DNA from 2 places in the Pseudomonas anguilliseptica genome. Region 1 is predicted to be linked to the other one. Evidence: riboswitches for the same ligand, from Rfam matches in the RefSeq annotation. Region 1 holds a riboswitch; the other holds the start of a gene.

Region 1 (3,406 bases):
CGAACAGGTTGTTCAGCTCCAGGCCCAGGCGCACGTCCGCCTGCACCTGCCAGCCGATATTGGCATCGACCACGGTGTAGCTCGGCAACGTCACAGTGTTCGCCGTGTCGGCGTAGCGCGCATCGACATAACGCGCGCCGATACCGGCCTGCACCTGCTCGCTCAGCGCCTTGCTCAACCACAGGTTGGCGGTGCGCCGTGGCACGTTGGTCGGCCGATTGCCGCTGCGGTCACCACCGGCCTCGCGGAAGTCGTCGTACTCGGCACGCACCAACGCGGCGTTGGCCGACACCTGCCAACCCTGCCCCAGCGCCAGTTCCAGAGTAGCTTCCAGACCGTCGGATGACTGCTGGCCGATCTGCTCGGTCGGCGCGGTCGGGGTGGCACGGCTGAGCAGCTTCTCCTTGACGATATGGTAAGCGGCCAGCGTCCATTCGCCCTGGCCATTCCAGAACGCCTGCTTGAGGCCGATCTCGGTCTGCTTGGCCTCGCTCAGGTCGAACTGCTGCTGCGTCGGATTGAGCGTCAGCAGGTTGCTCACGCCCTCGGTGCTGGTGGCGTACTGGCCGTACAGCGACAGCTCTGGCGTAACCTCGAAGACCAACCCGGCGCGCCAGTTATCGCCCGTCAGGCTGCGGTCGGCACTGCTGTCGGCCAGCAGGTTGTCGCGCTGGATATGCACCTGATCGCGGCGCACACCGCTGACCAGCGACAGGCGGTCGGTCAGCTGGGTGCGGTTCTCTGCGAACAGCGAGAACTGCCGCGCCAGGTTGCGCTCGCGCGGGCCATAACCCAGCGGATCGGTGCTCTGATACTGGCCGCCACCGCTGCCGGCAAGCGGCACCGTGTCAGTGAAGCTGCTGGAAAAATCGTGCTGACGGGCGAAGTGGATGCGGTTGTAATCCACGCCCACCACGGTGCGACTATCCAGGCCGAACAGGGCGTGTTCCAGGGTGAAGGTCTGGCGATCGCCGACCTGCTCCTGGGTGTGCTTGATCTCGTAGAAGTCGCTGCGCTTGACCTGATCGCCCGGCTGCCAGCGGTAGGACTCGGCATTGCGCCAGTAGCGCTGGGTCTTGATGTAGTAGAGCTGGTTACTGGCGGTCAGGGCGTCATTGATCCGCCAGTCGCTGACCAGTCGGGTGATCTGATCGTTGTAGCGAACCTCGGCGTTATCGACGTTGTAATTGCGCTCGCGCAGGCTCTCGCGATACTTGCCCGCGACCAGCGGCGTGCCCAGGTAGCGCTGCGGGTCCTGATCGCCCTGATCATGGGACAGGGTAAAACTCAGCGCATCGCTGGCATCCCAGCGCAGGGCGGCGCTGAGCGCCTGGCTCTGCGACTCGCCGTCATCGACCCAGCCATTGCTGGCCTGCTGATTGAGGTTGAGGCGGTAGCTCAACGCATCGCTGAGCGAGCCACCGCTGTCCAGCGCGGCCTGGCGACGGTCGTCGCTGCCGTAGCCGATACGCAGCTGGTTGCTGATGGCGCCGCTAAACGGCTTTTTCGGCACCACGTTGATCACCGCGCCGGTCGCGCCTTCACCGTAGAGCACCGAGGCAGGGCCGCGCAGCACGTCAACGCGCTCCACCGACCAGGTGTCGACCGGGAAGGTCACGGTGCCGGCCCCGACATACTGGCGGGTGCCGTCGTACAGCTGCATGGTCGCGCTGTGCCCGGTAAAGCCGCGCGCCGACAGTGCGGTGCCGCCATTGCCGGGGCTGCCGATGCTGCTGATGCCAGGGGTGCGGGTGACCGCGTCCTGTACGCTGAGGTTGTTGCGCCCGCGCACCTGCGCGCCGCTCAGGCTGCTGGTGCTGGCCGGGGTTTGCAGAGCCGTCAGGCCCAGGCGCGAACCGCTGCTGGTGGGCGTATGCAGATCGCTTTCGCCCTCCGCAGCAACCTTGACCTGCACGGTCGTGGCCGGCAGATTGACCGGGGACTCGCCCGCCACAGCCGTACCGACCAGGCACAGGGCAAGGGAAACAGAGAGTTGAGACAGGGGATAGCGCGCCATGATGCTTCCATCGCAAAAGGGATAGGCACGGCAATCCCGATGGAAACGCGCAACAGCAAAACACGGGCGCACAGGCACCCACGATCGGCGTCAACGCCCGCCCACCGCGGGTTGCCAAACAGTTGGGAGTTGCCGCTGCGTGCTAAACGCAGCGGCTAGATAACCCTAAGAACCTGTTTACGATCTCGCGAGCTAGAGCCAGACAAGGCAGAAATGACCAAGGGCGCGGAGTTTACTGGTTGTAAATGAGCAGCCCGAGGTCATTTCTAACGCCGGATGGCCGACGCGCAGCAGATCGTAAACAGGTTCTAAGAATCAGGCCGGTCTCCGGGCTTACGAGGGTCATGACGTCATCGCCTTCCCATGCAGAAACTGCACAGTGGCATCGTGATGACGTCGCTCGCTTACCGTTGCGGGGGCAGCGTCGGACTGGCCCAAAGGGCGCACCGACTTCCCGTTTAACCTCACGCACGGCGGCGTGAGACACCTGAAACGGCGCGGATATGACCATCCGCGCCGGCACAAGTCAAGGCATCAGCTCGACAAGGCCAGCCGCTCAAGGGCGAGGGTTACATCTGTGGGAGGCGCTGGGCGGCATTCCGCTTTAGCGGCGACTTCTGATAAGTGATCGAGCGGCTGTAGTCGCGGCTAAAGCCCCTCCCACACTCAGCCCTTATCAATCCGCAGCTCAGGCACGGCGCGGCCGGCCACCAGACGCTCATCGACCAGGCGGATCAGCTCGGCTTCATCGCGCACGCGGAACCACTCGCCGGCCGGGTAGAGGCTAGCGGTCGGGCCCAGATCACAGGGGAACTGGCACTGTGTACGGGTGATATGCACCCCGCCCTCGCACTCCAGTTTGCCGGCGGCCTTGAGGCGCTGACGCAGAGTTTTCCACAGGTCCAACGCACCGCGCCGGGTGCAGCGCGGGCCGTTGCACAGCAGCAGGCGCTGGGCGTGAGGCGGAATCTGCGACCAGGCGTGATGCCCCGGCACGGCGGCCACACCGACACAGGGCAGGTGCAGCTCGGGGCGTTCGATCAGTGCGCAGGCGACCTCCACCGGCAAGCCGTCGGCCTGGCCGATGGCACTGACGACAAACAGCTGCTCAGGATTGGCCTGCCGGCTTAGTTCACTGCGCAGCCAATCGAGGTGCGGGCTGCTGCTCGCAGGCTCCAGATCGATCACCAGCAGCGGCCGCTCGCCCTCGGCCACGCGCTGCCAGAGCGGCGCATAGCTTTCACTGGTGTCGACTATATCGGCCAGCGCCGCTTCCCCGCGCAGCTCAGCCAGACGGCGGCGCAGCAGCTCGGTAAACGAGCCCTCGGCAAGCTCAGGGCCGACAAACAGAATGCGGGCGTAGGGGGAAACGGACGTGGTCATGGCGGC
Region 2 (3,406 bases), 3.0 Mb from region 1:
TAGGCACGGCGGCCAACGTGGCGGATGTCACTCAGGTCGACAAGTTGCTGCACGGCGAGGAAAACGTGGTGTGCGCCGATGCGGGTTATACCGGTGTCGAAAAGCGCCCCGAACATGATGGGCGCGAGGTGATCTGGCAGGTTGCTGCCCGCCGCAGCACCTATAAGAAGCTGGGTAAGAGCAGCCCGCTGTACAAAGCCAAACGCAAGATCGAGAAGGCCAAGGCCCAGGTGCGCGCCAAGGTTGAGCACCCGTTCCGGGTGCTCAAGCGTCAGTTCAGTTATGTAAAGACACGCTTCCGTGGCTTGGCCAAGAACACGGCGCAACTGGTGACGCTGTTCGCGCTGTCGAACCTGTGGATGGCACGCCGACATTTACTGACCAATGCAGGAGAGGTGCGCCTGTAATGCGGGAAATGGCTGCCGCGAGCTACTCGCGGCGGCTAAAAACACAGAAATGAATGGGTAATCTGATCGTTTTTGATCGATTTGCCGCTTTCAAAATCGGCGGGGCTGAAGTCAGCCAGAAATACATGGCTACTTCAGACCATCCCTAAGCGTTTTGCCCTTTTGGCTCTGCTCGGCCTGCCGTTAGCGACCCTGCAGGCGGCTGAGCCATCGTTCAGCTGCACCAAGGTAGAGGCTGGCAGTATCGAGGCGCTGATTTGTCAGACGCCTGCTCTGGCCGAACTTGATCAGAAAATGTCGGATATTTATCAGCAGGCTTCGGCCAAGGCCGCAAACCAGCATCCTCCCGTACTCAAGGCTGAGCAGCGAGGTTGGATAAAAGGCCGCAATGACTGCTGGAAGGCCGCTGACCGTGAGCAGTGCGTAGCCGAGAGCTATCGCCTGCGGATTGCCGAACTGCAGGCGCGCTACGCGTTACTGAAAGGGACCGGTCCGGTGCATTTTCAATGCGATGGCCTGCCAGCCAAGGAAGTCATCGTCACCTACTACCCCACCGAGCCTGGGACCCTGCTGGCCGAGTTTGCTGACAGCGTGTCGTTGATGTATCAGCAGCCTGCAGCCAGCGGCAGTAAATATCAGGGGCGCAATGAATCATTCTGGGAGCACCAGAGTGAGGCGACCGTGGTGTGGGGCTATGGCTCGCCCGAGATGAAGTGTCAGGCCAAGTAACCCTGGTGGCTTAAGCCGTCTGCGCTAAATGGCGCATTCGTTTGACGCTTAATCGCGAACTCTCTACCCTTCGCGCCTTGTAACAGGTGCCCCGAACGCTGTGCGTGTGTGGGGTGAAACTGGGAAGTCGGTGCGCTGTGCGTGTGAACGCCCGCTATTCCGACGCTGCCCCCGCAACGGTAAGTGAGTCAAACGCCGCAAGTGCCACTGTGCTCAAGCATGGGAAGGCGCGGCATAGAGCCTGCTAGGTTCTGAGAACCTCAAGGTTCGCTCACAAGCCCGGAGACCGGCCTGTTGCAGTCCACGGCATCGCGGAGGGCGATGGCTGGCGTGTGGTTTGCGCTGTGCGTGGCCCCGCGCTTTCCCTGTCCTCGCATGCTTTTTCCAGCCAGATCGCCCTGTGGCGGTGGAGCAGTGCGATGACTGAATCGATTGAGCGTGACGCCCGGCACAAGGCGCGCATGGCCCGCAAGAAAGCCCTGATCGATGAAAAGATTGCCCAGGCCCAGGACGAATACGGCCTGCTGCTGGTGCACAGCGGCAATGGCAAGGGCAAGAGCAGCAGCGCTTTCGGCATGGTCGCGCGTGCCTTGGGCCATGGCCTCAAGGTCGGCGTGGTGCAATTTATCAAGGGCGCGGCCAGCACCGGCGAGGAAAGCTTCTTCCGCCGTTTTCCCGATGAAGTCAGTTATCACGTAATGGGTGAGGGCTTTACCTGGGAGACTCAGGATCGTCAGCGCGATATCGATAAGGCCCATGAGGCCTGGGCGGTGGCGGCGCAGCTGCTGAATGACCCGGCCATCGGTCTGGTGGTGCTCGATGAGCTGAATATCGCGCTGAAATATGGCTACCTGGAACTCGACGCGGTGCTCGCCGATATTGAAGCGCGTCCGCTGCTGCAGCATGTGGTGGTGACCGGTCGTGGCGCGCTGCCTGGGATGGTCGAGGCAGCGGATACCGTCACCGAAATGAGCCTGGTCAAGCATGCGTTCAAAGCCGGGGTTAAAGCACAAAAGGGAGTGGAGTTTTGAGCAGCGCCCGCTCTTGCCCCGCCTTATTGATCGCAGCTCCCGCTTCCGGCCAGGGTAAAACCACGGTAACCGCTGCCTTGGCGCGTTTGCATGCACGCCAAGGCAAGCGCGTGCGGGTGTTCAAGTGCGGCCCGGACTTTCTCGACCCGATGATTCTCGCCCGCGCCAGCGGTGCGCCGGTGTATCAGCTTGACCTGTGGATGGTCGGCGAAGCCGAGAGTCGTCGTCTGCTCTGGGAGGCGGCAGGTGAGGCCGATCTGATTCTGATCGAAGGGGTGATGGGGCTGTTCGATGGCACGCCCTCTGCGGCCGACCTGGCCCGGCACTTTGGCGTGCCGGTGCTGGCGGTAATCGACGGTTCGGCCATGGCGCAGACCTTCGGCGCCATGGCCCATGGCCTGGCAACGTTCCAGCCCGATTTGCCGTTCTCCGGGGTGCTCGGTAATCGGGTTGGCAGTGCGCGGCATGGCGAGATTCTGCGTGATGCTCTGCCAGCCTCGATCCGCTGGTACGGCGCGCTGCCGCGCAGCGCCGAAGTTGGTTTGCCAAGCCGCCATCTGGGTCTGGTGCAGGCGGGGGAGCTGGCCGACCTGGATGCGCGCCTGGACGCCGCCGCCGATGCCTTGGCCGCCAGTGCCGATACCAGCCTGCCGCCGCCGGTCAGCTTCGCCGCGCCTGAGCAGGTAAGGCCCGCGCCGTTGCTTAAGGGCGTGCGGATCGGCGTGGCGCGCGACAGCGCCTTTGCCTTTCTCTATCAGGCCAACCTCGATTTGCTGGGCGAACTGGGTGCTGAATTGGCGTTCTTTTCGCCGCTCAGCGATCAGCAACTGCCCGATATCGACAGCCTCTATCTGCCTGGCGGCTACCCGGAGCTGCACCTGGCCGCACTTGAAACCAACCAGCCCATGGCCGAATCGATTCGCGCGCACCATGCTGCCGGAAAACCGATCCATGCCGAGTGCGGCGGGATGCTCTATCTGCTCGACAAACTGACCGATAAACAGGGCGTCAGTGGGCAAATGCTTGGCTTGCTAAGCGGCGAAGCCACCCTGCAACCGCGCATGACCGCCATGGCCTTGCAGCAGGCCGAATTGCCGGAAGGGCTGCTGCGCGGCCACAGTTTCCACTACTCGGCGCTCAGCAGCGGCCTGCAACCGCTGACCCGCGGCGAATGCCCGAATTACAAGCGCACCAGTGAGGCGGTCTATCGCCAGGGGCGGATGACCGCCTCCTATATCC

Evidence for each region. Region 1 has a riboswitch for cobalamin ahead of BLW24_RS07330 (TonB-dependent receptor). Riboswitches for the same ligand answer to the same signal wherever they lie in the genome.
Region 2: it holds a riboswitch for cobalamin, as region 1 does, so the genes downstream of both, cobO (cob(I)yrinic acid a,c-diamide adenosyltransferase) here and BLW24_RS07330 (TonB-dependent receptor) in region 1, are expected to answer to the same signal.

What each region holds. Positions count from the first base shown of each region.
Region 1 covers NZ_FNSC01000001.1:1,496,597-1,500,002, forward strand. The annotation lists gene BLW24_RS07330 (TonB-dependent receptor) at 1-2,017, opposite strand, end outside; cobalamin riboswitch at 2,319-2,523, opposite strand; gene BLW24_RS07335 ((2Fe-2S) ferredoxin domain-containing protein) at 2,684-3,400, opposite strand.
Region 2 covers NZ_FNSC01000001.1:4,525,756-4,529,161, reverse strand. The annotation lists gene BLW24_RS22055 (IS5 family transposase) at 1-407, shown strand, start outside; gene BLW24_RS22050 (MliC family protein) at 570-1,136, shown strand; cobalamin riboswitch at 1,204-1,445, shown strand; gene cobO (cob(I)yrinic acid a,c-diamide adenosyltransferase) at 1,556-2,167, shown strand; gene BLW24_RS22040 (cobyrinic acid a,c-diamide synthase CobB) at 2,164-3,406, shown strand, end outside.